3 regions of the Streptomyces sp. NPDC048254 genome follow, and region 3 is predicted to be linked to each of the others. Evidence: predicted binding sites of a transcription regulator. Region 3 holds the regulator's gene; each other region holds the start of a gene.
What was found. The regulator HrcA, encoded in region 3, represses chaperone genes, less so after heat shock. The targets are predictions, from matches to a motif close to TTNGCACTCNGNNNNNCNGAGTGCNAA.

Region 1: the regulator HrcA is predicted to act here: its motif matches at 5,802-5,828, upstream of groES (co-chaperone GroES).
Region 2: the regulator HrcA is predicted to act here: its motif matches at 2,335-2,361, upstream of groL (chaperonin GroEL).

Annotation. Positions count from the first base shown of each region.
Region 1 is NZ_JBICZJ010000002.1:237,340-247,463, reverse strand. Features, by position in the region: gene ACGFZQ_RS06440 (LysR family transcriptional regulator) at 1-638, opposite strand, end outside; gene ACGFZQ_RS06435 (MOSC domain-containing protein) at 718-1,386, shown strand; gene ACGFZQ_RS06430 (SDR family oxidoreductase) at 1,484-2,257, shown strand; gene ACGFZQ_RS06425 (ester cyclase) at 2,333-3,040, shown strand; gene ACGFZQ_RS06420 (hypothetical protein) at 3,180-3,371, shown strand; gene groL (chaperonin GroEL) at 3,604-5,229, opposite strand; gene groES (co-chaperone GroES) at 5,347-5,655, opposite strand; gene ACGFZQ_RS06405 (polysaccharide deacetylase family protein) at 5,908-6,711, opposite strand; gene ACGFZQ_RS06400 (polysaccharide deacetylase family protein) at 6,708-7,595, opposite strand; gene ACGFZQ_RS06395 (methyltransferase domain-containing protein) at 7,686-8,882, shown strand; gene ACGFZQ_RS06390 (RNA polymerase sigma factor) at 8,902-10,124, opposite strand, start outside.
Region 2 is NZ_JBICZJ010000009.1:268,052-278,175, forward strand. Features, by position in the region: gene ACGFZQ_RS25800 (NADH:flavin oxidoreductase) at 1-315, opposite strand, end outside; gene groL (chaperonin GroEL) at 550-2,172, opposite strand; gene ACGFZQ_RS25810 (cold-shock protein) at 2,530-2,736, opposite strand; gene ACGFZQ_RS25815 (MoaD/ThiS family protein) at 3,197-3,472, opposite strand; gene thrC (threonine synthase) at 3,519-4,817, opposite strand; SAM riboswitch class I at 4,836-5,008, opposite strand; gene ACGFZQ_RS25825 (glucosyl-3-phosphoglycerate synthase) at 5,166-6,110, shown strand; gene ACGFZQ_RS25830 (trehalose-6-phosphate synthase) at 6,193-7,617, shown strand; gene otsB (trehalose-phosphatase) at 7,668-8,516, opposite strand; gene ACGFZQ_RS25840 (DUF3263 domain-containing protein) at 8,635-8,868, opposite strand; gene ACGFZQ_RS25845 (ABC transporter substrate-binding protein) at 8,886-10,124, opposite strand, start outside.
Region 3 is NZ_JBICZJ010000001.1:675,463-685,586, reverse strand. Features, by position in the region: gene ACGFZQ_RS03110 (nitronate monooxygenase) at 1-271, opposite strand, end outside; gene dnaJ (molecular chaperone DnaJ) at 357-1,493, opposite strand; gene hrcA (heat-inducible transcriptional repressor HrcA) at 1,494-2,510, opposite strand; gene ACGFZQ_RS03095 (MBL fold metallo-hydrolase) at 2,674-3,414, shown strand; gene ACGFZQ_RS03090 (DUF3097 domain-containing protein) at 3,449-4,255, shown strand; gene hemW (radical SAM family heme chaperone HemW) at 4,291-5,523, opposite strand; gene ACGFZQ_RS03080 (SpoIIE family protein phosphatase) at 5,551-7,452, opposite strand; gene ACGFZQ_RS03075 (HAMP domain-containing protein) at 7,555-10,124, shown strand, end outside.

The DNA of each region.
Region 1 (10,124 bases), on a different contig from region 3:
CACGCCTGGACGAGCTGTCCCCGGCAGCGCGGGCAGCCCGCGATCCAGGGCTCGTCGGCGAGTTCCCCGAGGGCGACCGATTCCGCGCGCGCGAGCCGGTGCCGTTCGGGCAGCAGGCCGACCAGCCGGTCCGTCAGCAGCGGCCGCACCACCAGGTCGTCCCACTCCTCGGCGCCCGCCGCACCCTCGTAGCGGAAGGCCAGCGCGATGTCGCAGTCGCCCGCGCGCAGCAGCTCCACGGACTTCGGCGGCTCGGCCTCCTCCAGGGAGACCCGGGTGCCGGGGTGGGCCGCGCGCAGGGCGGCCAGTGCCGTCGGGACCAGGGTGGAGCTGCCGCTCGGGAAGGAGACCAGGCGGACCCGGCCGGCGCGCAGGCCGGCGATCGCGGCGACCTCCTCCTCGGCGGCGGTGAGCCCGGCGAGGATCCCGGAGGCGTGCCGCACGAGGGCCTCGCCGGCCTGGGTCAGGCGCATCTCACGGCCGTTGCGCACCAGCAGCGGGGTGCCGACGGAGGTCTCCAGGGCCTTCATCTGCTGGCTGACGGCGGGCTGGGTGCAGCCCAGTTCGCGCCCCGCCGCCGAGAAGGAACCGGTGGTGGCGACGGCACGCAGGACACGGAGATGACGGGCCTCTATCACTCTCCGAGCATAAGGCGGGCTTGGACAGCACGCGTAATAACGCGTCGACGCTTTGAGGCAGGTCCCGTACCTTCGGACCATGGAGCTTCTCTCGGTGAACCTCGGCATCCCGACGCCGTCGCCCCACACGGACCAGAAGGACGGCGTGACCGGCATCGACAAGCGACCCGCGGACGGCCCGGTGCGGGTGCAGGCGCCCGGCCCGAAGGGGGTCGCGGGCGGCGGGCTGGCCGGGGACACGGTGTGCGAGCTGCGCCACCACGGCGGCGACGACCAGGCTGTGTACGCCTACGCGCGCGAGGACCTCGACGACTGGGAGAAGGAGCTCGGCCGGCCGCTGCCGAACGGCTGTTTCGGTGAGAACCTCACGACAAACGGGCTGAACGTGTCGGATGCGCTGATCGGCGAGCGCTGGCGGATCGGTTCCGAGGTCGTACTGGAGGTCACCTCCGGGCGCATCCCGTGCCGCACTTTTCAGGGCCATCTGGGCGAGCGGGGATGGGTGAAGAGGTTCACGCGGAAGGGTGCGACCGGTGCCTACCTCCGGGTGATCGAACCGGGTGAGATCCGGGCCGGCGACCCGATCGAGATCATCCACCGCCCGGCCCACGGGGTGACGGCGGCGCTGCAGTTCCGCGCGGTCACCACCGAGCGGGAGCTGCTGCCCCGGCTCCTCGCGGCGGGCGAGGCGCTGCACCCGGAATCGCTGGCGCGGGCCCGGAAGTACATGGCGGCGCGGCAGGACTGAACGGCTGTCACCCGCACGCCGTTCACCAGCGCTTCACCCATCGGGAGAGCTGGTGCGCGCAGCGGACGCCGTCAGTCCGGGTAACTACCCTTGGGCCATGACAACGGCTCTGATTACGGGATCGACCGCGGGGATCGGTGCCGCGTTCGCGCGGCGGCTGGCGGCGGACGGGCACAACCTCGTCCTGGTGGCGCGGGACACCAAACGGCTGCGCGAACAGGCGACCGAGCTCCACGACCGGCACGGCATCGAGGCGGAGGTGCTCACCGCCGACCTCGCGGAGGACACCGGCATCGAGTCGGTCGCCGCCCGCCTCGGCGACCGCCGGAACCCGGTCGACCTGCTGATCAACAACGCCGGTTTCGGCAACAAGGGCCGCTATCTGGACGTCTCGATGGCCGACGAGCTGAAGATGCTCAAGGTGCACTGCGAGGCGGTGCTGCGGCTGACCTCGGCGGCGGCGGAGGCGATGCGGGAGCGCGGGCGCGGCGGTGTCGTCAACGTGGCCTCGGTGGCGGCCTTCGTGCCCCGGGGCACCTACGGCGCGTCGAAGGCGTGGGTCGTGCAGTTCACCCAGGGCGCGGCGCGCGATCTGGCGGGGACCGGCGTCCGTCTGATGGCGCTGGCGCCCGGTTTCGTGCGCACCGAGTTCCATCAGCGGGCCGGGATGGGCACGGACAACATCCCGGGCTGGATGTGGCTGGACGCCGACAAGCTGGTCGAGGCGGCGCTCGCCGACCTCGCGCGCGGCAAGACGCTGTCGATCCCGGACCCGCGGTACAAGGTGCTGACCGGCCTGGCGAAGGTGGCCCCGCGCGGGCTGCTGGGCGGGATCACCTCGAAGACGGGGCGCAAGTACGGGCCGCAGTGACGGCTGCGGTGCCGCTTCCCCCGGTGGGAAAATGGGCGTGACGGTACCGGACCCAGGGGGGCCGGAGGCGGTGGCATGACGTTCGTACAGCTCATCGAGTGCAGGACCAGCCGGCCGACCGAGATGGACCGGCTGATGGACAAGTGGGTCACGCAGGCCAAGGGGAAGCGGACGGCGACGCATGTGGTGGTCGGCAAGGACCGCTCCGACGCGTCGCACCTGGTCGAGATCGTGGAGTTCCCCTCGTACGAGGAGGCGATGCGGAACTCGAACCGACCGGAGACCGACCAGGTGCTCAACGAGATCCTGGCGCTCAGCGACGGGATGCCGACCTTCACGGATCTGGAGGTGGTGCGTGACGAGCGGTGGTACGCCGACACCGCGCGGCGGTTCTTCGAGACGATCGCCGCGCCCGGCCCGCTGGTTCCGCTGGACGGTCTGATCACCGAGGACTACCACGACCACGAGCCGGTCGAGGGCCAGGACACCATCGGCATGGACGCGATGCGGCGCAAGCTGGAGATGTGGCGGGGGGCCTTCGACTTCTCGTTCCTCGTCGAGGACCAGATCGCCCAGGGCGACCGGGTGTGCACCAGGTGGCTCTGGACGGGTGTGCATAAGGCGGCGTTCATGGGGGTGCCGAACACCGGCCGGCAGGTCAGCATGGCCGGGACGACGATCCACCGCTTCGACGCCGACGGGAAGATGGCCGAGGGCTGGTTGCAGTACGACCGGCTCGGGCTGATGGAGCGGCTCGGAGCGCTGGACGCGCTGCAGATCTGAGATGACAGCGGCCGTGAAGTAGTACGACGGGCTCAGGGGTACGACAGTAGGAAGTACCCGCGAGGGGCGAAGCCCCCGTTCCGGATACGGAACGGGGGCTTCATCTGTCCCTGGTCCCGGATGTCGGCTCTGCCGTCAGATGAACCATCACAGCCGCAGGACTGTTCGCCGTCAGCGCGGGGACGGGCGGCCGCCGTCCAGTGGCCAGTACGCCTTCTGGCCCTCGAACCAGAACCACAGCGCCTTCGAATGGGCGGGCAACCTGGACGACACCGACAACGGTGACGGTCACAACGTCTACATGCAGGTTCGCGTCGAGGGCTACGCCTGACCGGTCGGCTCGCCATGGCGAAAGCGGCTGCCCGAAGCCGGGCCTCGGCTTCGGGCAGCCCCTCGGAGCCGAGCGGGGAGGCCGGCCGACGTGGACCGGCGAGCCGACACCGCCGATGCGGACCGGCGAGCCGGATCTGCCGTCCCCTCCGCCCCCAGCACGAGAGCACTGTGCCCCGCCGCAGTGCGGCGGGGCACAGTGACTTACTGCTTACCGGCTTTGCCGGCGTACCTCAGTGCGAGTGGCCGTGGGAGTGACCGGCGGCCGCCGGCTCCTCCTCTTCCTTCTTCTCGACGACCAGGGTCTCGGTCGTCAGGAGGAGGGAGGCGATGGAGGCGGCGTTCTCCAGGGCGGAGCGGGTGACCTTGACCGGGTCGATGACGCCGGCCTTGACCAGGTCGCCGTACTCGCCGGTGGCGGCGTTGAAGCCCTGGCCCTTGTCGAGCTCGGCGACCTTGGAGGTGATGACGTAGCCCTCCAGGCCGGCGTTCTCGGCGATCCAGCGCAGCGGCTCGACGACCGCGCGGCGGACCACGGCGACACCGGTGGCCTCGTCGCCGGTCTTGCCCAGGCCGCCCTCCAGCACCTTCGCTGCGTGGACGAGCGCGGAGCCACCACCGGAGACGATGCCCTCCTCGACCGCGGCGCGGGTCGCGGAGATGGCGTCCTCCAGACGGTGCTTCTTCTCCTTCAGCTCCACCTCGGTGGCGGCGCCGACCTTGATCACGCACACGCCGCCGGCCAGCTTCGCGAGGCGCTCCTGGAGCTTCTCGCGGTCCCAGTCGGAGTCGGTGTTCTCGATCTCGGCCTTGATCTGGGCGACGCGGCCGGTGACGGCACCGGAGTCACCGGCACCGTCGACGACCGTGGTGTCGTCCTTGGTGACCGTGACACGGCGGGCGGAGCCCAGCACGTCCAGGCCGACCTGGTCGAGCTTGAGGCCGACCTCCTCGGAGATGACCGTGGCGCCGGTGAGGATCGCCAGGTCCTCCAGCATCGCCTTGCGGCGGTCGCCGAAGCCGGGGGCCTTGACCGCGACCGCGTTGAAGGTGCCGCGGATCTTGTTGACGACGAGGGTGGAGAGCGCCTCGCCCTCGACGTCCTCGGCGATGATCAGCAGCGGGCGGGAGGCGTTGCTCTGGATGATCTTCTCGAGCAGCGGGAGCAGGTCCGCGATGGAGGAGACCTTGCCCTGGTTGATGAGGATGTAGGGGTCCTCCAGGACGGCCTCCATGCGCTCCTGGTCCGTCACGAAGTACGGCGACAGGTAGCCCTTGTCGAAGGCCATGCCCTCGGTGAAGTCCAGCTCCAGACCGAAGGTGTTGGACTCCTCGACGGTGATGACACCGTCCTTGCCGACCTTGTCCATCGCCTCGGCGATGAGCTCGCCGACCTGCTGGTCCTGGGCGGACAGCGCGGCGACGGCGGCGATGTCGGCCTTGTCGTCGATCGGACGGGCGGAGGAGAGCAGCTCCTCCGAGACGGCGGCGACGGCGGCGTCGATGCCCTTCTTCAGGGCGGCCGGGGAGGCGCCGGCGGCGACGTTCTTCAGGCCCTCGCGGACGAGCGCCTGGGCCAGCACGGTGGCGGTGGTCGTACCGTCACCCGCGATGTCGTTGGTCTTGGTCGCCACCTCCTTCACCAGCTGGGCACCGAGGTTCTCGTACGGGTCGTCGAGCTCGACCTCGCGGGCGATGGTGACGCCGTCGTTGGTGATGGTGGGGGCGCCGAACTTCTTGTCGATGACGACGTTGCGGCCCTTGGGGCCGATCGTCACCTTGACGGTGTCGGCAAGCTTGTTGACGCCGCGCTCGAGGGCGCGACGGGCGTCCTCGTCGAACTTCAGGATCTTCGCCATGGGAGCGGTTCAGCCCTCTCGGAAAGCGTGGGTGAAACGAACCGCGCCCCTGAGCCCGGCTTCATAAGGTCGCGGGGGCCAGGGGCGCAGCTCAAAGCAGAATGTGCTTGGGGTGAACTACTTCTCGATGATCGCGAGCACGTCGCGAGCCGAGAGGACGAGGTACTCGTCGCCGTTGTACTTCACCTCGGTGCCGCCGTACTTGCTGTACAGCACGATGTCGCCGACCTTGACGTCGAGCGGCAGGCGCTCGCCGTTCTCGAAGCGGCCCGGGCCCACGGCGAGGACGGCGCCCTCCTGGGGCTTCTCCTTCGCGGTGTCCGGGATGACCAGGCCAGAGGCGGTGGTCTGCTCGGCGTCGAGCGGCTGGACCACAATGCGGTCCTCGAGCGGCTTGATGGCAACCTTGGAGCTGGTGGTCGTCACGATCCGACCTCCCCCTTCGGAGATCTCACGGGGTTAACTGTCTGAGGTGGCGACCAGGTGGATCCGTCGTCGCGGGTGCCGGACCTGCCCGTCGCGTTGTTGGCACTCTCATCTGCCGAGTGCCAGAGCCGAGACTATGACCGCGATTAGCACTCGGTCAAGCGGAGTGCCAATTGCCTGCGGCGCGGCGCCGAAAAAAACGGCGACCGGGGCCGCTGTGACCGTCCCTGGGGCTGCCGCCCCGGACCCCGCTTACAGGTAATCCTCCAGCCGCCCCACCGTCAGGCCGTTCTCCTGGACCCGGCGGAGCAGGCGGGTCGTGCGTTCGCGCAGGGGCAGGCCCGTGGCCTCGTCCGGGCCGACCAGGACGATGTCGCCGGGGCGCAGCCGCTTCTCACCGCGGCGGTAGGCGACGCCGTCGGCCGTCATCGCCGCACGCCACAGGACCACCGCCGTCACCCCGCAGTCGGCCGCCGCGCGCAGGGTGGTGGTGTCGTACGTGCCGTAGGGCGGGCGGAAGAGGCGGGGGCGGATGCCGAAGCGGGACTTGAGTTTCTCCTGCTGGCCGCAGATCTCGGCGCGCTGGCCTGCGTAGGGCAGGCCGGGCATGGCCGGATGGTCGAGGGTGTGGTTCTGGACGCTCGCGCCGACCTCCTGGAGGCGGGCGAAGTGGCCGTAGCCGGGGCCGACCACACTGTCCGTGAGGAACATGCTCACCGGGAGCCGCAGTTCACGGACCATGTCCACGAACCGGGGGTCCTTCTCGGCGCCGTCGTCGTAGGTGAGGAAGACGACCTTGTCGGTGGTGGTGACGTGGTCGACGACCGGGGGGAGGGCCGTGCGGAGGGCGAGCGGGTGGAGCGGGGGGTGCGGCGCCGGGAGCAGGGGCGCGGTCAGACCCCAGTGGCGGTACGGCTGTTCGCCGGCCGGGCCGTGCGGCCTTACCCGGTCGGCCGCCTTCTTGCCCAGCCGTTCGATCGGGTCGACGGACTGGGCGCAGCCCGCCAGGAGGAGGGCGGCGGTCAGCAGCGCGGCCGTCGCCCTCGGCCGGCTCACAGGTAGTCCTCCAGGCGCGCCACCGCATAGCCCTCGCGGGTGACCTTGTTCAGAAAGCGGCGCATGTCGTCGATCATCGTGCCGTCCCAGTCGTCCTTGCCCCGGAAGTGCGTGAGCACGATGTCACCGGGGTGCAGGCCGCGGTCCCACTCGCGGTACTCCCAGTGGTCGACGAACACCTCCTCGTCCCAGATCGGCGCGTACTTGATGCCGCAGGACTTGGCGGCGCGCAGGGTGTCGCCGTTGTAGTTGCCGTAGGGCGGCCGGAAGACCGTCGGCGCCTTGCCGAACTGCTTCTTCATGATCGCCTGCATGCCGCAGATCTCGTCCTTCTGCTCCTCGTAGGACAGGCCCGGCAGATAGGGGTGGGTCAGGGTGTGGTTGTTGAGGGTGTGGCCCTCGGCCTGCATCGTGCGGAAGAAGCCGTAGTCGTCCTTGACCAGGTAGTTGCTGAGAAAGGCGGTGTAGGGGATCCGCAGGTCGTTCATCATGCGGAGGAACCGCGGGTCCTTGTTCCAGCCGTCGTCGATGGTCAGGAAGACGACCTTCTGCCTGGTCGGGATCGTGGTGAAGACCGGGGGCAGGTCGTCCTCCACCTGCCCGTCCACCTCGAAGCCGTCGCGAGCGGTGATCCTCGGCTTCACCTTCGGCGGGGCCGGGGGCCGCAGCGGGACCGCGTCCAGGCCCCAGCGCCTGGCGGCGGCGACCAGGGCGGCGTGGGAGTCGGGGGCGGGCGCTGCCCGGTGCGGCTGCTGGCCGGCGGCGGGACGGGCGGTGGAGCCGGTGTCGGGCCCCGCGCAGCCGGACATCAGGGCGGCCGCGGCCAGCAGGCCCGCCATACCCGCCTTCAACCCTTTTTTGTCATTTTGTACGACTACTCGCATGGCGTCGGATCCTTCCAGGACCTCCCCCGGAACCGGCGCCGACACCTCCGCCGGAGGCGAACCATCCACCGACTGGCCGACAATGACCCGGTGAACGACCTCCTCGCCCCCCTCCTCTCCCCCGAGGGCCGCGCCCTCCTCGCCGAGGTGCGCGGCACCGCGCCCGCCGACGAACTCGCCGTGGCCACCCGGCTGCGCCGCGAGCACCCCGCCGAGCTGGTGTCGGCGGCGCTCACCCAGGCCCGGCTGCGGCAGCGGGCGGCGGCGAAGTTCGGGGAGGCGGACGCGGACCGCATGTTCTTCACGCCGAACGGGGTCGAGCAGTCGACGCGGGCGAGTGTCGCCGCGTACCGGGCCCAGCGGCTGACGGCGCTCGGGGTGACCTCGGTCGCCGACCTGTGCTGCGGGATCGGGGGCGACGCGATCGCGCTCGCGCGGGCCGGGATCCGGGTGCTCGCCGTGGACCGGGACCCGGTGACGGCGGCCGCGGCGCGGGCGAACGCCGACGCGCTGGGGCTCGCCGGTCTGATCGAGGTCCGGGAGGCGGACGTCACGGAGGTGGACACGGCCGGCTACGACGCCGTGTTCGTCGACCCGGCCCGGCGCGGCGGCCGCGGCCGCATCTTCGACCCGGAGGCCTACTCACCGCCCCTGTCCTGGGCGATCGAGGCGGCCCGCGGGGCGGCGCACACCGCCGCGCTGAAGATCGCCCCCGGCATCCCGCACGAGGCCGTCCCGGCCGACGCCGAGGCGGAGTGGATCTCGGACGCGGGCGACGTGAAGGAGGCGGTGCTGTGGTTCGGGACGGCGCCCGGGGCGGTCCGCGCCACCCTGCTGCCCGGCCCGCGCACGCTGCTCGGCCGGGGCCTGCCCGATCCTCGGGTCCGTCCCGTGGGGCGGTACCTGTACGAGCCCGACGGTGCCGTCATCCGCGCCCATCTGGTCGCCGAGGCGGCCGAGGAGCTGGACGGCGGGCTCCTCGACCCGACGATCGCGTACATCACGGCCGACGGACTGCGCGCCACCGACTGGGCGACGCCGTACGAGATCACCGACCGGCTGCCCTTCAACGTGAAGAAGCTGAAGGCGCTGCTGCGGGAGCGGGAGGTCGGCACGCTGACCGTGAAGAAGCGCGGCTCGGCCGTGGAGCCGGAGGAGCTGCGCAGGAAGGTCAAGCCGCAGGGGCCGAACGCGGCGACCGTGTTCCTGACCCGGGTGGCGGGGGCGCCGACCATGCTCGTCGGCGCCCCCGCGCAGCCGGCTACTGGTGCTGGGAGTTGCGGGTGATCAGCTGTGCGCCTCCAGGCTACGGAGCGCACTCCCGCGCCCTGGCCAGCAGCAGCTCCCGTTCCCGCTCGTTGCGTGCCAGCCCCGCCGCCCGTTCGAACTCCGCGCGGGCCTCCGCCGTACGCCCGAGGCGGGCGAGCAGGTCCCCCCGCACGCTGGGCAGCAAGTGGTAGTCGCGCAGGGCCGGTTCGGCCGTCAGCGGGTCCACGATCGCCAGGGCCGCCGCCGGACCGTCCGCCATCGACACGGCCACCGCCCGGTTCAGCTCGACGACCGGGGACGGGGACCGGGCCGCCAGCAGGCCGTACAGGGTGGCGATGGACCGCCAGTCGGTCTCCTCGTAGGTGTACGCGTGCGCGTGGCAGGCCGCGATGGCCGCCTGGAGGGCGTACGGCCCCGGGGCGCCGGTCGCCGTGGCGTCCGCGCGGGCCAGCGCCCTGATGCCGCGGGCGATGAGCATGCGGTTCCAGCGGCGGCGGTTCTGGTCCCCGAGGAGGACGGGGGTGCCGTCGGGGGCGGTGCGAGCGGCCGTGCGGGAGGACTGGAACTCCAGGAGCGACGTGAGGGCGTGCACCTCCGGCTCCTTCGGCATCAGCGAGGACAGCACGCGGGCCAGCCGCAGCGCGTCCTCGCACAGCGACGGGCGCAGCCAGTCGTCGCCCGCCGTGGCCGCGTACCCCTCGTTGTGGATCAGGTAGATGACGTCGAGCACGGAGCCGAGCCGGGCCTCGCGGTCCGGGCCGTACGGCACCTCGAAGGCGATGTTCCTGGTGGCGAGGGTGCGCTTGGCACGGACGATGCGCTGGGCGATGGTCGGCTCGGGGACCAGGAAGGCGCGGGCGATCTCGGCCGTGCTCAGACCGCCGAGGAGCCGCAGGGTGAGGGCCGTGCGGGCCTCCGGCGACAGCACCGGGTGGCAGGCGGTGAAGACCAGACGGAGCAGGTCGTCGTCGATGTCGTCGGGGTCGGCGGGCTCCTCCGGCGGGGGCACGTCCGCGAGGCTCCGGCCGATCTCCCGGAGCTTGCGGGTGTAGTTCTCCCGGCGCCGGACCAGGTCGACGGCGCGGTGGCGGGCGGTGGCCATGAGCCAGGCGCCCGGGTTGTCGGGCACTCCGTCCCGGGGCCACTGCTCCAGGGCGGCGACGAGGGCGTCCTGCGCCAGTTCCTCCGCGATGCCGACGTCCCGGACGATCCGGGCGACGCCGGCGATCACGCGGGGCGACTCCAGACGGAAGACGGTCT
Region 2 (10,124 bases), on a different contig from region 3:
GCCGGCCGCGTGCACCCCCTCGGCGACCTTCGCCCAGCCCGCCAGCTGCTCCTCGCCGTGGAACCGCGGGATGCGGGTGCTCTGCCCGGCCGAGTCGTGACCGACGTACGTGCCCTCGGTGACGATCAGACCGACACCGGCGGCGGCCCGGCGGGCGTAGTACGAGACCACGTCCTCGCCGGGGACGCCGCCCGGGCTGAACTGCCGGGTCATCGGCGCCATCACGATCCGGTTGGGGACCGTGAGCCCGTTCAGGGCGATCGGACGGGAGAGGATCTCGGCCGCGCGGGAGGCGGGGGGCGTGGTGACGGTCACGTGGGGGGCTCCTCATGGTATGTCGTAGACCGGACGGTATGTGCACGCGCATTGAGTGCACACATGTGCACAACGGCCTGCCCGTACGTACCCATTCCCGCCCCCGCCCGAAAGCCGTGTGACCCCGGACACGGGCCCACGGCCGCCATCGGGGCGGAAACGCCCGAGGGCGGCACCCCCTGTCGAACAGGGGGTGCCGCCCTCGGTCAGGACGAGCGATCGGCCAGAGGTCGATCAGAAGTCCATGTCACCGCCCGGCATGCCGCCCGGAGCGGCCGCGGCGGCCTTCTCCGGCTTGTCGGCGATGACGGCCTCGGTGGTGAGGAACAGCGCGGCGATGGAGGCGGCGTTCTGCAGGGCGGAACGCGTCACCTTCGCCGGGTCGATGATGCCCTCGGCGATCATGTCGACGTACTCGCCGGTCGCGGCGTTCAGGCCGTGGCCGACCTGAAGGTTGCGCACCTTCTCGACGACGACGCCACCCTCGAGACCACCGTTGACGGCGATCTGCTTGAGCGGGGCCTCCAGGGCGAGCTTCACGGCGTTGGCGCCGGTCGCCTCGTCACCCTCGAGCTCCAGCTTCTCGAACACCTGGGAGGCCTGGAGCAGGGCCACGCCACCACCGGCGACGATGCCCTCCTCGACGGCCGCCTTCGCGTTGCGAACGGCGTCCTCGATGCGGTGCTTGCGCTCCTTGAGCTCGACCTCGGTCGCGGCACCGGCCTTGATGACTGCGACGCCACCGGCGAGCTTGGCCAGGCGCTCCTGGAGCTTCTCGCGGTCGTAGTCCGAGTCGGACTGCTCGATCTCGGCGCGGATCTGGTTGACCCGGCCCTGGACCTGCTCGGTGGAGCCGGCGCCGTCGACGATGGTGGTCTCGTCCTTGGTGATGACCACCTTGCGGGCGCGGCCCAGCAGGTCGAGGGTCGTGTTCTCCAGCTTGAGACCGACCTCCTCGGAGATGACCTCGCCGCCGGTGAGGATGGCGATGTCGTTCAGCATCGCCTTGCGGCGGTCGCCGAAGCCCGGGGCCTTGACGGCGACGGACTTGAAGGTGCCGCGGATCTTGTTGACGACCAGGGTCGACAGGGCCTCGCCCTCGACGTCCTCGGCGATGATCAGCAGCGGCTTGCCCGACTGCATGACCTTCTCCAGGAGCGGGAGCAGGTCCTTGACGGAGCCGATCTTCGAGTTGGCGATGAGGATGTACGGGTCGTCGAGCGACGCCTCCATACGCTCCATGTCGGTGGCGAAGTACGCCGAGATGTAGCCCTTGTCGAAGCGCATACCCTCGGTGAGCTCCAGCTCCAGACCGAAGGTCTGGGACTCCTCGACGGTGATGACGCCTTCCTTGCCGACCTTGTCCATGGCCTCGGCGATGAGCTCGCCGATCTGGGTGTCGGCGGCGGAGATGGAGGCCGTGGAGGCGATCTGCTCCTTGGTCTCGACATCCTTCGCCTGCTCGAGCAGGGCACCGGAGACAGCCTCGACGGCCTTCTCGATACCGCGCTTCAGGGCCATCGGGTTGGCGCCGGCGGCGACGTTGCGCAGGCCTTCCTTGACCAGGGCCTGGGCGAGGACGGTCGCGGTGGTCGTACCGTCACCGGCGACGTCGTCCGTCTTCTTGGCGACTTCCTTGACCAGCTCGGCGCCGATCTTCTCGTACGGGTCCTCCAGCTCGATCTCCTTGGCGATGGACACACCATCGTTGGTGATCGTGGGGGCGCCCCACTTCTTCTCAAGGACGACGTTGCGGCCCTTGGGGCCGAGGGTGACCTTGACGGCGTCGGCGAGCTGGTTCATACCGCGCTCAAGGCCGCGCCGCGCCTCCTCGTCGAACGCGATGATCTTGGCCATGTGAAGTGGTCCCTCCAGGACTGGGGGTGAGTCTTCGGACCGCGCCCGCGCCCGCGACGGACGGCTCGCCGACCCGTGGGTTCCTTGCCCCACCCGGCCTGCGGGCCTCACCGACCCGGTCCATTTTTGTCACTCTCACCTTCAGAGTGCTAACGCCAATGATTAGCACTCGCCCATGCCGAGTGCAAGCGCCTCACGGAGACTGGGCCGCGCCCCGGCCCCGTGCCGGGCCGCACCCGCGGGGCGCGCCGGCCCGCTCGCCCCGGGCATGCCAAAGGGCTCGTAACCCATGACTCCCCATGGGATACGAGCCCTCCGACAAAGAAAGAAGAACGACGCTGTCAGTCGGCGCGTGCTTCAGCTGGTCGCGAGCCGGACCATGTCCGCCTGCGGCCCCTTCTGGCCCTGCGAGATCTCGAAATCGACCCGCTGACCTTCCTCCAGGGTGCGGTAGCCGTCCATCTGAATCGCACTGTAGTGGACGAAAACATCCGCACCACCGTCGACCGCGATGAAGCCGTACCCCTTCTCCGCGTTGAACCACTTGACGGTGCCCTGAGCCATGCCTAACTCCCCTATTACTGGCCCTTGCACAGATCCACACTTCGCGGATCCGGGTCAGACCTCACCCCCCACAGGTTTGGGGGCGTGCGCCGGAACGCGTCGACCGCGGCTGAATGTATCTGTCCAACTGCCGTCTGCAACAGGTCAATCGGACGAGAATTCTGGACGGGAAGGGTCCGGAATGTAGCAAGAATTCGGCCGAATTCAGGGCAAGTCGGGCCCCATAAAGGCCGCAAAAGCCGCATATAACCCGCGCACTTTGGCTACTTCTTATCGGGTCAGCGGTGTCGAATACGGGGCTCCCGACCTGGAGATCGGAACCGCGTTCCCCAACTGTACCGCGCTCAACCACACAGAATTGCCCCCTCCGCTTCTCTCACGGAGGGGGCAATCGTATGAACAGTCGGTGATCGACGTTACCGAAGGTAATGTTCGGTCATTCGATCAGCCTGTCAGCAGGTCAGCCGCCGGCGACGGCCGGGATGATGGAGACGCCGGCACCGTCCGGGGTGGCCGTCTCCAGACCCTGCTCGAACCGCACATCGTCATCATTGACGTAGACATTCACGAACCGGCGCAGCTTGCCCTCGTCGTCGAGAACGCGGGCGGCGATCCCGGTGTGGCTCTTCTCCAGATCGGAGATGACCTCGCCGAGGGTGCCTCCTTCGGCACTGACTTCGGCCTTACCACCGGTGTAGGTGCGCAGGATGGTGGGGATGCGAACGGTGACGCTCACGTGTGAACCTCCGATCGGGACAACGCCCTGGTTTTTTACGGCTGGCTCAGGCGAGCCCGGCCTCGCGGAAAGACTCGAGATTCGGGCGAATAGTCGCCGTGAGCCCGGTCCCCGCCACGGCGTCCAGCGTCTTCAGTCCGTCACCCGTGTTGAGTACAACGACCGACTTCGCCGGATCGATCAGCCCATTCTCGATGAGCTTCTTGGTGACTCCGACCGTGACCCCGCCGGCGGTCTCCGCGAAGATTCCCTCGGTCCGCGCGAGCAGCTTGATCGCGTCGACGACCTGCTCGTCGGTCACGTCCTCCACCGCGCCGCCGGTACGGCGCGCGATGTCCAGGACGTACGGGCCGTCGGCCGGGTTGCCGATGGCGAGGGACTTGGCGATGGTGTTCGGCTTCTGCGGGCGGACCACGTCGTGCCCCGCCTTGTAGGCCACCGACACCGGCGAGCACCCCTCGGCCTGCGCACCGAAGATCTTGTACGGCTTGTCCTCGACGAGCCCCAGCTTGATCAGCTCCTGCAGCCCCTTGTCGATCTTCGTGAGCTGCGAGCCGGAGGCGATCGGGACGACCAGCTGGTCCGGGATCCGCCAGCCGAGCTGCTCGCAGATCTCGTACGCCAGGGTCTTGGAGCCCTCCGCGTAGTACGGCCGCAGGTTGACGTTGACGAAGCCCCAGCCCTCGCCGGCCGAGTCACCGATCAGCTCGGAGCAGAAACGGTTCACGTCGTCGTAGTTGCCCTCGATGCCGACGAGCTCGCCGCCGTAGATCGCGGCCATGACGATCTTGCCCTGCTCCAGGTCGTGCGGGATGAACACGCAGGAGCGGAAGCCGGCCCGGGCGGCGGCGGCACCGACCGCGCCGGCGAGGTTGCCGGTGGAGGAGCAGGAGAGCGTGGTGTAACCGAAGGCGCGCGCGGCCTCGACGGCCTGGGCGACGACCCGGTCCTTGAAGGAGTGCGTCGGGTTGCCGGAGTCGTCCTTGACGTACAGGCCGCCGGTGACGCCCAGCTCCTTCGCCAGGTTGTCGGCCTGGACGAGCTTGGTCCAGCCCGGGTTGATGTTCGGCTTGGTCGCCACGTCCGCGGGGACGGGCAGCAGCGGCGCGTAACGCCAGATGTTCGCGGGACCCGCTTCGATCCGCTTCCGCAGCTCCTCGGTGTCGTAGGCCGAGAAGTCGTACGCGATTTCGAGCGGGCCGAAACACTCCTCGCAGGCGAACACCGGGCCGAGCGGCACGCGGTGGCCGCACTCGCGGCAGCTCAGGGCGGTGGCGGGACCGAGATCGACGGGCGCGGAGCCGGTCGTGGAGTCGGTGGTGGTCGCAGCAGTCTGCACAGCCATGTGAGGCGAGGCCCTTTCTCCTCATCTTCCTCACGACGCATCTCGCCGTGAGACGGATTTGGCACCTTCCCTAGCCGGGAGCCTCGCGAGTGATCGACGCTGATCAGCAGTGATCAGCGATCCACGAGTAACCGACTGGAGGGTTGCCGGGGCTTCATCGGGCCGTATCCCTCTGCCCCTCTGGATGAGCGGTATGTAGTTGTCAACGCCCGGTGACCCCCGGACATGCGATGGTCATCGGCGTTGTTCAAGACTGTAACCGAAGGCCAGGACAGTTGAGAGAGTCGTCCGAACCGCGAGATGGATCACACCTCGCAGTGTGACCGTGACAGTGAGGAGCCGCTGACTGTGCTGGAAGAAGTCGAGCGCTGGCTGGCCACCCGCTCCTGGTCCATGAACGACCGCCCGCTGCACCGGATACTCGCCGCCAAGCAGCGCACCGGTCAGTCCGTCTCCGTCGTGCTGCCCGCGCTCAACGAGGAGGAGACGGTCGGCGACATCGTCGCGATCATCCGTCACGACCTCATGCGGCAGGTGCCGCTCGTCGACGAGATCGTGGTCGTCGACTCCGGCTCCACCGACCGTACGGCGGCGGTCGCCGCGGCGGCCGGCGCCCGGGTCGTCCACCGCGACACGATCCTGCCGCGCATCCCCGCCGTCCCCGGCAAGGGCGAGGTCCTCTGGCGCTCCCTCCTCGTCACCACCGGGGACATCGTCTGCTTCATCGACGCCGACCTGCGTGACTTCTCCTCCGACTTCGTCACCGGGATCGTCGGCCCGCTGCTGACCGACCCGGACGTCGACCTGGTCAAGGCGATGTACGACCGCCCGCTCGCCGGCTCGGCCGGACAGGGCGGCCGGGTCACCGAACTGATGGCCCGCCCGCTGCTGAACATGCACTGGCCGCAGCTGGCCGGGTTCGTCCAGCCGCTCGGCGGCGAGTACGCGGCCCGCCGCTCGCTCCTCGAACAGCTCCCCTTCCCGGTCGGCTACGGCGTGGAGCTGGGCATGCTGGTCGACGCCCTGCACCTGGTCGGCCTGGACGCCCTCGCCCAGGTCGACGTGGGGGTCCGCAAACACCGTCACCAGGACGGCCAGGCCCTTGGCCGGATGTCCGCCGCGATCTACCGCACCGCGCAGCTGCGGCTGGCCCGCGGGCATCTGATCCGGCCCGCCCTGACCCAGTTCGAACGGGGCGAGGACGGCTTCGAGCCGCGCACCTACTCCGTGGACACCGAGGAACGGCCGCCGATGGCGGAGATCGCCGAGTACGCCGAGCGCCGGGTGGCGTGACTTCGTCGTACGGCCGTATACGGCGGCGCGTCGGGCGTAGCCGTACGTTTGAGCGTTTCCGGGCCGGGCTAGGTTGTGGCGTATGGCTTCCACCGGCGGTGCTGAGGTGCTGGTCGCGTCCAACCGCGGCCCGGTTTCGTATGAAGTGGGCGAAGGCGGTGCGCTGCACCCCAAGCGGGGTGGCGGCGGGCTGGTCTCGGGCCTGTCGGCGATCGGGCCGGACGCGGACGCGGTGTGGGTGTGCGCGGCGCTGAGCGACGGCGACCGGGAGGCGGTGCGGCGGGCCGAGGGCGGCCGGCTGCCGGCCGGGGACACCGGCGGGCAGCAGGTCCGGATGCTCGACATCGACCCGGACGTCTTCTCGGACGCGTACAACGGCATCGCGAACTCAGTGCTCTGGTTCGTCCACCACATGCTCTACCAGACCCCGCTGGAGCCGGTCTTCGACGCGGAGTTCCGGCGGCGGTGGGCGTCCTACCAGGCCTACAACCAGGCGTTCGCCGAGGCGCTGGCGCAGGAGGCGGGCGAGGGTGCGGTGGTCGTCATCCAGGACTACCACCTGGCGCTGGCCCCGCGGATGCTGCGCCGGCTGCGGCCGGATCTCCGTATCGGCCATTTCTCCCACACCCCGTGGGCACCGCCGGACTACTTCCGGCTGCTCCCCGACGACATCGCGGCGGAGTTGCTCGGCGGGATCCTGGGCGCCGATCACGCGGCGTTCCTGACCCGGCGGTGGGCGGACGCGTTCGTGGCCTGCTGTCATGCGGTGCTGGGCCCGGGGATCCCGGCGGCCGGGGAGACCCGGATCGGGGTGCACGGGCTGGGGGCCGACGCGGACTTCCTGCGGAAGCGGTCGCACGAGCCGGACGTGGACGAGCGGATGCGGGCGCTGCGGGAGGAGATCGGCGAGGGCCGCAGGACGATCGTCCGGGTGGACCGGACCGAGCTGTCGAAGAACATCGTGCGGGGGCTGCTGGCGTACCGGCAGCTGCTCGACGACCACCCCGAGTGGCGGGAGCGGGTGGTGCATGTCGCGTTCGCGTATCCGTCGCGGCAGGACCTCGCGGTGTACCGCGACTACACGGCCGAGGTGCAGCGGGTCGCGGACGAGATCAACTCGGCGTACGGGACGGCGGGTTGGACGCCGGTGGTGCTCCACGTCAAGGACGACTTCGCCCGCTCGCTGGCCGCCTACCGGCTGGCCGACGTGGCGTTGGTGAACCCGATCCGGGACGGCATGAACCTGGTCGCCAAGGAGATGCCGGTGGTGTCGGACGAGGGGTGCGTGCTGGTGCTCTCGCGGGAGGCGGGGGCGTACGAGGAGCTGGGCGAGGATGCGATCGTTGTGAACCCGTACGACATCACGGGGACGGCCGTGGCTTTGCAGCAGGCGTTGGCCATGGGGGTGGAGGAGCGGGCGGAGCGGACGAAGCGGCTCGCTGCGGCGGCTACGGCGTTGCCGCCTGCGGCTTGGTTTCTTGAGCAGTTGGGGGCGTTGGGCGGGTGAGTTTCCCGGCTGCGGGCCGGTGGGGGCTGGTCGCGCAGTTCCCCGCGCCCCTAAGGGGCGCTCAGCTCGGCCAGGGTTCGCAGTAGCCGTACGACTTCCTCCGGGCCGTTGACCACCAGGTCCGATCGCTCCGCGAGCTCCGTGACCTCCTCGCTGCCGCTGCATACCAGGAGGCCGGGGGTGCCCTCCGCGCGGAGTTTCTCCACTGCCGCGAAGGCCGGGATGTCGCCCAGGTCGTCGCCGGCGTAGAGGACCGCGCCCGCGCCGATCTCCCTCGCGTACTCGCGCAGTGCCACGCCCTTGTCCATGCCCGGGGGGCGCAGTTCCAGGACCAGGCGGCCCGGTTCGACGATCAGGGCGTGGCGGGTGGCCAGGTCGGTCAGGGGAGCGCGGAGGGACTCGAAGGTGGCCTGGGGGTCGTCGGCCCGGCGGGTGTGGACGGCCACGGCATGGCCCTTGTCCTCGATCCAGGTGCCCCGGGCCCCTGCGGCCTCGATGACGGCCGGGAGTTCGGCGCGGACGGCGGCGATGCCGGGGTGCGGCGGGGGCGCGGTGATCTCGCCCGTCGCCGCGTCCCAGCGCTCGGCGCCGTAGTGACCGAGGACCACGAGGTGGTCCAGGCCGGGAACACCGGCGAAACCGCCGTAGCGGACGGCGATCTCGGCGGGCCGGCCGGTGATGACGGCGACGGCGGCCACCTTCGGCGCGAGGGCGGCCAGGGCCGGTACGGCGTCCGGGTGAGCCCGCGCCTGCTCGGGGTCGGCGACGATCGGCGCGAGGGTGCCGTCGAAGTCGAGACCGACGAGGGCGGAGCGGGGCTGGGAAAGAAGGGCTTCGAGCCCTTCGCGACCGGCGGGGGTGCGAGGAGTCGGAAGGGATTCCGGGAAGTGGGTGCCCATGCAACCGACAGTATCCGAGCGCCCCTTAAGGGGCGCGGGGCTGTGCCGATATGCGGCTCCGCCGCGTGGGCGCGACCAGCCCCCACCGGCCCGCAGATCCCCCCGGCCTGCAGCCCCGTCAGCGGTCCGTTCGCCGCGCGTCCCGCACCCTCCGCAGCCTGTTCACCGTCACCGGGTCATGGGCCAGCGCCCGCTCGTCGTCGAGGAGGGCGTTGAGGAGCTGGTAGTAGCGGACCGGTGCCAGGTCCAGTTCCTCGCGGATCGCCCGTTCCTTCGCGCCGGGGCTCGGAAAGCCCCGGCGTTCCAGGGCGAGGATCGCCTGCTCGCGTGCGCCCAGTTCTTGCCGGTCCATGCCGAGAACCGTAACGCTCAGCCCGTCGTCGTACGGCTGTCCGCCGCCGCGGCCTCGGACTGGAGCCGGGTGAGCACCGCGGTCGGGTCGCCCGTCGGCGTGACCGCGGACCCTATCTGCTTCTTGACGTCGGCACTGATCGCGGCCCAGGAGGTCTTGCCGGCCGGGTACAGCTCGGAGGTCGGCAGCTGCTCCAGGAAGGGGAGGAGCTGCTTGTCCTCGGCCCGCGGGGAGTCGGTCATCGTCTGGGACGCGGACGTGGTGACCGGCAGCAGACCGTACTCGCGGGAGAAGTCGAGGACGTTCTTCTCGCTGTAGACGTAGTCGAGGAAGTCGCCGACCTGGTCCGCGTGGCCGTTCTGCCTGAACGCCGCCATCCAGTCGGTGACGCCCATGGAGGCGGTGGTGGTGGTCTGACCGGCGCGGGCCGGCATCGGGACCGTGCCGAACTTCACGCCCTTCTTCTCGGCCTGCTTGATGAGCGTGGGGTGGCCGTTGAGCATGCCGACCTGGCCGTCGGCGAACGCGGCGAACGCGGTCGCGCGGTTCAGCTTGCCGGGCGCCGTCGGTCCGGTCAGGCCCTTGCCCACCAGCTCGTCCTTGAGCCAGGTGAAGGTGTCGATGTTCTGCGAGGAGTCGATCGTGTACGTGCCGATGTCGTCGGTGTAGCCGCTGCCGCCGCTGAGCAGCCACTGCATGGTCTCCGCCTGCGCCTCCTCGGGGCCGAGCGGCAGCGCGTACGGGTACTTCACCCCGTGCTCCTTGAGCGCCTGCGCGTCGGCCGCCAGCTCCTTCCAGGTGGTGGGCGGGGTGATGCCGGCCTCGGTGAAGAGGGTCTTGTTGTAGAAGAGGACGCGCGTAGACCCGGCGAAAGGCATGCCGTACTGCGCGTGGTTCCACTGGCCCGCCTCGGCGAGCTGGGACGGGAAGTCGGCCTGGACCGGGATGGAGAGCAGGTCGCCGGCCTCGTACAGCTTGCCGGCGGCCGCGTAGTCGGCGTAGGAGCCGATCTGCGCGAGGTCGGGCGCCTTGCCGGCGGCGACCATCTCCTTGACCTTGCGGTCGACGTCGTTCCACGAGTAGACGGTGACGTCGACCTTCACGTCGGAGTGCTTGGCCTCGTACGCCCTGGCCAGCTTGTCCCAGTACTTCTGGGAGCTGTTGGCGGCGGAGTCCCCGTAGTCGGCTGCGACGAGTCTGAGGGTGACGTCCGAGGATCCGGTCGTCCCACAGCCACCGAGAACCGCCGTCATGCC
Region 3 (10,124 bases):
CGGCCAGCTGATGCGCGTAGACCTCCACGGCCCCGGTCTCGGCGTGCTCCGTCTGCGGCATGAACAGGTTCACCCCGAAGGGACGGCCGGTCAGCCCGCGCAGCTGCTTGATCTCCTGGTACATCCCGTCGGCGGTCTTGTACCCGGCGGCCAGGAACCCCAGCCCGCCCGCCTCGGACACGGCGGCGGCGAGCTGCGGCACGGAGACCCCGCCCGCCATGGGGGCCTGCACGATCGGAAGGGGGAAGAGATCGGTCAGTGCGGAGGACATGACGGCATGTTGTCACGTCCTCCGAACAAGACCGAATCGGGCCGTACCTCTGGCACATGCCAGATATGTCCGGGCCGCGAAGGGGTCACCGCCCGTTGAACGCGTCCTTCAGCCGGCTGAACAGTCCCTGCTGACCCGGCTGGAACTGCCCGGTCGGCCGTTCCTCGCCGCGCAGCTTCGCCAGCTCGCGCAGCAGCCGCTCCTGCTCGGGGTCGAGCTTGGTCGGGGTGGTCACCTCGACATGGACGAGGAGATCGCCGCGCCCGCCGCCGCGCAGATGCGTGACACCGCGCCCGTGCAGCGGGATCGACTGCCCGGACTGCGTGCCCGGCCGGATGTCGACCTCCTCCATCCCGTCCAGCGTCTCCAGCGGCACCTTCGTACCGAGCGAGGCCGCCGTCATCGGGATGGTCACCGTGCAGTGCAGATCGTCACCGCGCCGCTGGAACGTGGAGTGCGGCAGCTCGTGGATCTCGACGTACAGGTCACCGGCGGGACCGCCGCCGGGCCCGACCTCGCCCTCACCGGCGAGCTGGATCCGGGTGCCGTTGTCGACACCGGCCGGGATCTTCACGGTCAGCGTCCGCCGCGACCGCACCCGCCCGTCACCGGCGCACTCCGGACACGGCGTCGGCACGACCGTACCGAAGCCCTGGCACTGCGGACACGGCCGCGAGGTCATGACCTGGCCCAGGAAGGACCGCGTCACCTGCGAGACCTCACCACGGCCCCGGCACATGTCACACGTCTGGGCGGAGGTGCCCGGCGCCGCGCCCTCACCGTTGCAGGTGTTGCAGACGATCGCCGTGTCGACCTGGATGTCCTTGGTCGTACCGAAGGCCGCCTCGTCGAGCTCGACCTCGATCCGGATCATCGCGTCCTGGCCGCGCCGGGTGCGCGAGCGCGGACCGCGCTGCGACGCGGTACCGAAGAACGCGTCCATGATGTCCGAGAAGTTCCCGAAGCCACCGGCCCCGAAGCCGCCCGCGCCCGCGCCGCCGCTCTGCGAGAGCGGATCGCCGCCCAGGTCGTAGACCTGCTTCTTCTGCGGGTCGGAGAGCACCTCGTAAGCGGCGTTGATCTCCTTGAACCGCTCCTGGGTCTTCGGATCCGGGTTGACGTCCGGGTGCAGCTCGCGCGCGAGCCGACGGAAGGCCTTCTTGATCTCTTCCTGCGACGCGTCGCGGCGCACGCCGAGAACGGCGTAGTAGTCCGTGGCCACTTACGACTCCGCCAGGATCTGTCCGACGTACCGTGCCACCGCTCGTACCGCTCCCATCGTTCCCGGGTAATCCATGCGGGTCGGTCCGACCACGCCGAGCTTGGCGACTGCCTCGCCGCCCGAACCGTAGCCGACCGACACCACGGACGTGGAGTTGAGTCCCTCGTAGGCGTTCTCGTGACCGATGCGTACGGTCATGCCCGAATCCCCCGCCTCGCCCATCAGCTTGAGGAGGACGACATGCTCCTCCAGAGCCTCCAGGACGGGCCGGATCATGAGGGGAAAATCATGTCCGAAGCGGGTGAGATTGGCGGTGCCGCCGATCATCAACCGCTCCTCGTTCTCCTCGACGAGCGTCTCCATCAGGGTGGAGAGCACCGCCGAGACCGTGCCGCGGTCCTCGGCCTCGAAGGCGTCCGGCAGATCCTCCACCAGCCGGGGCACGTCCGAGAACCGGCGTCCCGCTACCCGGCTGTTGAGCCGCGCCCGCAGATCCGCCACAGACGTCTCCCCGAAGGGCGCCGGGCAGTCGACCATCCGCTGCTCGACCCGCCCGGTGTCGGTGATCAGCACCAGCATCAGCCGGGCCGGCGCGAGCGCGAGCAGCTCCACATGCCGCACGGTGGACCGCGTCAGCGACGGATACTGCACGACCGCGACCTGCCGCGTCAGCTGCGCCAGCAGCCGCACCGTCCGCGCCACGACGTCGTCGAGGTCGACGGCGCCGTCGAGGAAGTTCTGGATGGCCCGCCGCTCGGGCGCGCTCATCGGCTTGACGCCGGCAAGCTTGTCGACGAACAGCCGGTAGCCCTTGTCGGTGGGGATCCGCCCGGCGCTGGTGTGCGGCTGGGCGATGAACCCCTCATCCTCCAGGGCGGCCATGTCGTTGCGCACGGTCGCCGGGGAGACCCCGAGGTTGTGCCGCTCGGTCAGCGCCTTCGACCCCACCGGCTCCTCGGTGCCGACGTAATCCTGGACAATGGCGCGCAATACCTGAAGCCTGCGTTCACTCAGCATCCAGCGCCACACCTCCAGAAAGTCGTCCCCGCGGCCTTTCGGGTCTTTCGCCTGGCACTCTGCGATCCCGAGTGCCAGCGTCCCCGGCCCAGTGTACGGCCGCCGGGTACCGACTGGGCAAGGTCGGTGAGGACCCGGGGCGTTCTGCCGTTAGCGTCGCGGTATGACGGTGACTTGGGAAGAGCTGGGCTGGGAGCGGGTGGCCGAGGGGGTCGGGCGGTGCCGGCTGCCGGGCTGGGACTGCACGGCCGGGCTGGTCCTCGGGGCGGGCCCGGTCCTGATGGTGGACGCCGGGTCGAGCCTGGCGGAGGGCGCGCGGCTGCGTACGGAGGCACAGCGGCTGGCCGGACGCCGTGTGACCCATCTCGCGCTCACCCACCCCCACTTCGACCACGTCTTCGGCACCCCGGCGTTCGCGGGCGCGGACGTGCACGCGGCGGCGGGCGCGGAGGCCGTCTTCGCGCACGGCCGCGAGGCGCTGCGCCTGGACGCGATCCGCAACGGCCTGCCGGCCCCGGAGGCCGAGGAGGCGGCCGACGCGCTGCCCCTGCCCCGCCGTCCGGTCTCCGGCGAGTGGACCCTCGACCTCGGCGACGGCCGCCGGGCCCTGCTGGCCGACGTGGGCCCCGGCCACACCTCCCACGACCTCGCCGTCCTCGTCACCGGCGTCCCCGGCGACCCCGGCGTCCCGGCGGTGGTGTTCTGCGGGGACCTGGTGGAGGAGTCCGGCGACCCCCAGGCCGGCCCCGACGCCGTACCGTCCCACTGGCCGGCCGCCCTGGACCGCCTGCTGGCCCTCGGCGGCGAGGACGCCCTGTACGTGCCCGGTCACGGAGCGGTCGTGGACGCGGAGTTCGTACGACGGCAACGCGACGCCCTGGCCGCCCGTTTCGGCGTGTCGTGACCACGCCGCCGCCGCTTCTCCTATCGTCATCCGAATGCGCCAGTACTCCGCCGACCTGACCCCACCGTGGAAGAAGCCGAAACCGGCACCGGAGGTGGCCGCCGAGCCCGGCCTGGTCGTCGAGGAACCCGGCACCGGATTCTGCGGCGCGGTGATCCGCTGCGAGGCGGGCACGGTGACGCTGGAGGACCGCTTCGGCAAACACCGCGTCTTCCCGCTGGAGCCGCGGGGCTTCCTCCTGGAGGGCCGAGCGGTCACCCTCGTACGCCCCACGTCGGCCGCCCCCGCACGTCCCGCCCGTACCGCCTCCGGCTCGGTCGCCGTGCCCGGCGCACGCGCGCGCGTGGCCCGCGCCGGCCGCATCTACGTCGAGGGCCGCCACGACGCGGAGCTGGTCGAGAAGGTCTGGGGCGACGACCTGCGCATCGAGGGCGTGGTCGTGGAGTACCTGGAAGGCGTGGACGACCTGCCGTCGATCGTGGCCGAATTCGCACCGGGCCCGGACGCGCGCCTCGGTGTCCTGGTGGACCACCTGCTCCCCGGCACGAAGGAGTGGCGCATCGCCCAGTCGGTCACCAGCGCACACGCCCTGGTCGTCGGCCACCCGTACATCGACATCTGGGAGGCGGTGAAGCCCGCCGCCCTGGGCATCGAGGCATGGCCGCGCGTCCCGCACGGCCAGGACTGGAAGACGGGCGTGTGCCGGGCCCTCGGCTGGCCCACGGACAACACGGGCGCCGTGTGGCAGGCGATCCTGGCCCGGGTGGGCTCCTACAAGGACCTCGAACCGGAACTGCTGGGCCGGGTGGAGGAACTGATCGACTTCGTGACGGCCCCGTAGCCGGGCACCCCCGCCCCCGGTCCGGTCCCGTCCCCTCAGTCCACCAGGTCCCTGACCACCGCGTCCGCCAGCAACCGCCCCCGCAGCGTCAGCACGGCCCGGCCGTCCTCGTACGGGCCGGTCTCCAGCAGCCCCTCCCCCAGCGCCCGCCGCGCGGCCGCCAGCCCCTGCTCCTTCAGCAGCGACAGCGGCACCCCCTCCCGCAGCCGCAGCTCCAGCAGGATCCGCTCCACCCGGCGGTCCTCGTCCGTCAGGACCTCACGCCCTGCCCCCGGGGAGCGTCCCGACGCCAGCGCCGCCGCGTACGCCCCCGGATGCTTGACGTTCCACCAGCGCACGCCGCCCACGTGCGCGTGCGCGCCCGGTCCCGCACCCCACCAGTCGGCGCCCCGCCAGTACAGCTCGTTGTGCAGGCAGCGGGCGGCCTCGGAGGTGGCCCAGTTGGACACCTCGTACCAGTCGAAGCCCGCCGCGGACAGCATCTCCTCGGCGATCAGATAGCGGTCCGCGTGAACGTCGTCGTCGGTCATCGGGACCTCGCCCCGGCGGATCCGGCGGGCCAGCTGCGTGCCCTCCTCGACGATCAGCGCGTACGCCGACACATGGTCGGGGCCGGCCCCGAGCGCCGCGTCCAGCGAGGCCCGCCAGTCGTCGTCGGACTCGCCCGGCGTGCCGTAGATCAGATCCAGGTTGACGTGCTCGAAGCCGGCCGCGCGGGCCTCCGCGACACACGCCTCGGGGCGCCCCGGGGTGTGCGTGCGGTCCAGGACGCGCAGTACGTGCTGCCGGGCGCTCTGCATGCCGAAGGAGACCCGGTTGAAGCCGCCCTCACGCAGGGCCGCCAGATACGCCGGGTCGACGGACTCCGGGTTCGCCTCCGTCGTGACCTCCGCGTCGGCGGCCAGACCGAACTCGTCGCGGATCGCGCCCAGCATCCGTACCAGATCACCAGCGGCCAGCAGCGTCGGCGTGCCCCCGCCCACGAACACCGTGCGGACCTCGCGCGGATCGTCGCCCAGGACCTTGCGGGCCAGCCGGATCTCGTCGATCAGGGTGTCCGCGTAGTTGTCGCGGGAGGCGAGGACACCGCCGGTGCCGCGCAGCTCGGTCGCCGTGTACGTGTTGAAGTCGCAGTAGCCGCAGCGGGTGGCGCAGTAGGGGACGTGCAGATAGAACCCGAGAGGGCGGCCGGCGGCACCGGCCAGCGCGTGCGCCGGGAGCGCGCCGTCGTCGGGGACCGGCTCGCCGTCGGGAAGTGCGGAAGGCATGTCCTCCATTGTCCCGTACGGCGCCGGTTACTCCGCCTGGAGGACCAGCAGCGCCAGATCGTCCTCCGGCTGCCCGCCGCCGAACTCGTGCACGAGCCGTCTGATCCGCTCGGCGATCAGCTCTGCGCTCAGGCCCGTGCAGCCCGCGAGGGCCCGCGCGAGCCCGTCGCCGTCGTCGAACTGCCGGGAGCCCGAGCGGCGCTCGGTGACCCCGTCGGTCACGCACAGCAGGCTGTCGCCGGGCCCGAGCTCGATGGTCTCGCTGGTGTACGTCTCGTCCTCCACGACCCCGAGCAGGGTCTGCGGCCGGGCGGCGGTGCGGACCGCGCCGTCGGGGCCGAGGAGCAGCGGCAGCGGATGCCCGGCGGAGGCGAGGGTGCAGCGGACGCCGCCCGCTTCGAGGGGGGTGAGTTCGCCGTAGAGGAGCGAGAGGAAACGGGTCTGCGGGCCGTCGCCGGGCGGCACACGGCCGCCGGCGGCGACCAGGGCGCGGGCGGCGGCGTCGGCGGCCTCGGTGGCGTCGTCGAGGAGGAGCTGGTTGAGCCGGTCGAGGACGTCGGCGACCCGGTACCCCTCCCGGGCCAGCAGCCGCAGCCAGGGCCGGGCCAGGCCGATGACCACGGCGGCCTCGGGGCCCTTGCCCTGGACGTCGCCGACGGCGAAGCACCAGCGGCCGTCACCGGCCGGGAACAGGTCGTAGAAGTCACCGCTGGGGCCGCCCTTGTCACAGGGCTCGTAGACGAGCGCGCTGCGCACGCCCGGGATCTCGGCGACCGCACCCGGCAGCAGCCCCCGCTGCAGGACGGCGCTGATGGTGGCCTGGCGGGCGTACTGGCGGGCCGCGCCGATCGCGAGGGCGACCCGGCGGCCGAAGTCCTCGACCAGGCCGGTGATCTCGTCGGGGAAACCGGCCGGGCCGGAGCGTCCGATCACCAGCGTGCCGAGCGGGCGGCCGCCCGCGATCAGCCGGTAGGAGAGCGCCGAGCCGCAAGCGCCCTGCGGGCCGAGCGCCTCCCCGGGCCAGGGATACGGCTCGGGCCCGGACCGTAAGCCGTCCTTCACGCACGGCGGGTCCTTCTCCAGGGCGCGGCGCAGTTCCTCGATGCGGTTCTCACTGCCGTGCCAGACCCGGGCCAGCCGCGGCCCGCCCGCGCCGTTCGCGTCGCCCCAGCCGCCGGACCGCACGGTCGACTCGTCCTCCAGCCACACCGCGCACCAGTCGGCCAGCCGCGGCACGATCAGCTGGCCGGCGAGCGCGGCCACCAGGTTCTCGTCGAGCTGCCCGGCGAGCAGGTCGGAGGCCTCGGCGAGGAAGGACAGCACGCCTCTGTCCAGCCAGTCCCGGTCCCGGTCGGGGCGCTGGGGCTCGGGCGCGAGGATCTCGGCCACCTTCAGCTCCTGCTCGTCGGGGAGCGTGCCGCCGTGCCCGGTCAGACGCGCCCACACCGTCTTCGCGCCGATCCGGTAGGTGACCCCCCAGGACTCGGCGAGCGAGGCGACCAGACGCAGCCCACGCCCGTACTCCGGGGTCTCGTACGGCGTCTCGCCCGGGTGGTCGCGCGGGGCGCGGGAGGGATGGCGGTCGGTGACCTCGACGACGAACGCCGTCTCCTCCCGTGCCTCCTCCAGCCACCAGTCGACCTCGACGTCGGTGCCGGCGTGCACGACGGCGTTGGTGACGAGTTCACTGACGACCACCATGGCGTCCTCGGCGACCCGCTGTCCCGGCTCCAGCAGGCCGCAGTCGGTCCACTCGTCGAGGCAGGCGCGCACCAGCGCGCGGGCGGAACCCGGCGCGAGGGGGCTCCCGGGCAGGGTCGCGCGCCCCTGCGCGTACGCGCCCGCGCTCTCGTGCGCGGACGCCTCGTCGCGCGCAGGCGCCTCACGGACCCGGGAGACGGTCTCCCGTTGCGTGGGTATGGCCCCCATGTCCAGCTCCCCGAGCAGTTCGGACGAATACATCCCGATCGATGCGGACAGAGTGACAGACTGGCTGCGCCCATAAGCACCGAGTTACCGAAGTGGGCCGCCATGAGTGAGAACAGTGCTACGCGTGTGCTCGAAGACGGACAGAAACCGGAACAACTCCGAGCATCCGAACTGCGCCCTCTGCTCGCCGCGATGACCGCCGCCCGCGACGGCGACTTCACCAAAGTGCCCGAGACCGGCGAGGGGATGGTCGCCGAACTCACCGCGGTCTTCAACCAGATCATGGACCGCGGCGTTCACTTCAACACCGAAGTGCAGCGCGTGAAACGCGATCTGGTGCGCCACGGCCGCCTCGACGAACGGCTGTCGGCCAGCCCCGGCCAGGGCGCCTGGACGTCCCGCGTCGACGACGTCAACCAGGTACTCGACGCCCTGGTCGCCCCCGCGGCGAACGCCACACGCGTCCTGGACGCGGTGGCCGGCGGCGATCTCACCCAACGGGTCGATCTGCACGACGGCAGCCGCCAGTTGCGCGGCGATCTGCGCAGACTGGGCCGCGCGGTGAACAAGATGGTCGACCAGCTGTCCCTGTTCACCGGCGAGGTGACCCGGGTCGCGCGCGAGGTCGGCACCGAGGGGCGGCTCGGCGGCCGGGCCAAGGTGCAGCGCCTGTCCGGCAGCTGGCGGGACGTGACCGAGGCCGTCAACACCATGGCGTCCCGGCTGACCGCCCAGGTCCGCGACATCGCCCTGGTGACGACGGCCGTGGCCCGGGGTGACCTGACCCGCACGGTGACCGTCGAGGCGACCGGTGAACTGCTGGAACTGAAGCTCACCGTCAACACCATGGTCGACCAGCTGTCCGCGTTCGCGGACGAGGTGACCAGGGTCGCGCGCGAGGTCGGCACGGAGGGCCAGCTGGGCGGCCGGGCCCAGGTGCGGGGCGTCTCCGGCGTCTGGAAGGGCCTCACCGACAACGTCAACTTCATGGCGTCGAACCTGACCTCACAGGTCCGCAACATCGCCCAGGTGACGACAGCCGTCGCCAACGGCGACCTCTCGCAGAAGATCACGGTCGACGCCAAGGGCGAGATTCTCGAACTGAAGTCGACGATCAACACGATGGTCGACCAGCTGTCGGCGTTCGCCGACGAAGTCACCCGCGTCGCCCGCGAAGTCGGCACCGAAGGAAACCTCGGCGGCCGGGCGCAGGTCAGAGGCGTGTCCGGCGTCTGGAAAGACCTCACCGACAACGTCAACTTCATGGCGGACAACCTGACGAGCCAGGTCCGCAACATCGCACTCGTCTCCACGGCCGTCGCCCAGGGCGACCTCGGCAAGAAAATCACCGTGGAGGCGAAAGGCGAGATCCTCGAACTGAAATCAACCATCAACACGATGGTCGACCAGCTGTCGGCGTTCGCCGACGAAGTCACCCGCGTCGCCCGCGAAGTCGGCACTGAAGGAAACCTCGGCGGTCAGGCACAGGTCAGAGGCGTCTCCGGCGTCTGGAAAGACCTCACCGACAACGTCAACTTCATGGCGCTCAACCTGACCTCACAGGTCCGCAACATCGCCCAGGTGACGACAGCCGTCGCCAACGGCGACCTCTCCAAGAAAATCACCGTCGACGCACGCGGCGAGATCCTCGAGCTGAAGGACACCGTCAACACGATGGTGGAGCAGCTGCGGGCCTTCGCCGACGAGGTGACCCGGGTGGCCCGCGAGGTCGGCACCGACGGCCGGCTCGGCGGCCGCGCCCAGGTGCTCGGCGTCTCCGGCGTCTGGCGGGACCTGACCGACAACGTCAACTACATGGCCGACAACCTCACCTCACAGGTGCGCAACATCGCCCAGGTGGCGACGGCCGTGGCCCAGGGCGACCTGTCGAAGAAGATCGACGTGGACGCGCGCGGCGAGATCCTCGAACTGAAGACGACGATCAACACGATGGTCGACACCCTGTCGTCGTTCTCGTCCGAGGTGACCCGCGTGGCCCGCGAGGTGGGCTCCGAAGGACAACTCGGCGGCCAGGCGCGCGTGGAGGGCGTGTACGGCACCTGGAAGCGCCTGACGACCAACGTCAACGAACTCGCCCTCAACCTCACCACCCAGGTCCGCGCGATCGCCGAGGTCGCCTCGGCCGTCGCACAGGGCGACATGTCCCGGTCGATCACCGTGGAGACGCAGGGCGAGGTCGCCGAGCTGAAGGACAACATCAACCTGATGGTGGCCAACCTGCGCGAGACGACCCGCGCGAAGGACTGGCTGGAGTCCAATCTGGCCCGGCTCGCCGCGCTGATGCAGGGCCACCGGGACCTGATGGAGGTCGCCGACCTGATCCTGCGCGAACTGACCCCGCTGGTGAACGCCCAGTACGGCGCGTTCTTCCTGGCCGACCCGGACGAGGACGGCGCGGCCGTGCGCACGGCCGTAGCGGCGAAAGGCATGGCGTTCATCGCCGGCTACGGCTCCGCACAGGGCGCGATCGTGGAGACCGGCGGCCTGCCGGTGCACGGCCTGGTCCGCCAGGCGGCCCGCGAGAAGACACGGATCCTCGTCGAGGAGGCACCGCCGGACTACATCAAGATCAACAGCGGTCTCGGCGAAGCGGCGCCGACGACGATCGTCATCATCCCGATCCTCTTCGAGGACAAACTCCTCGGCGTGAT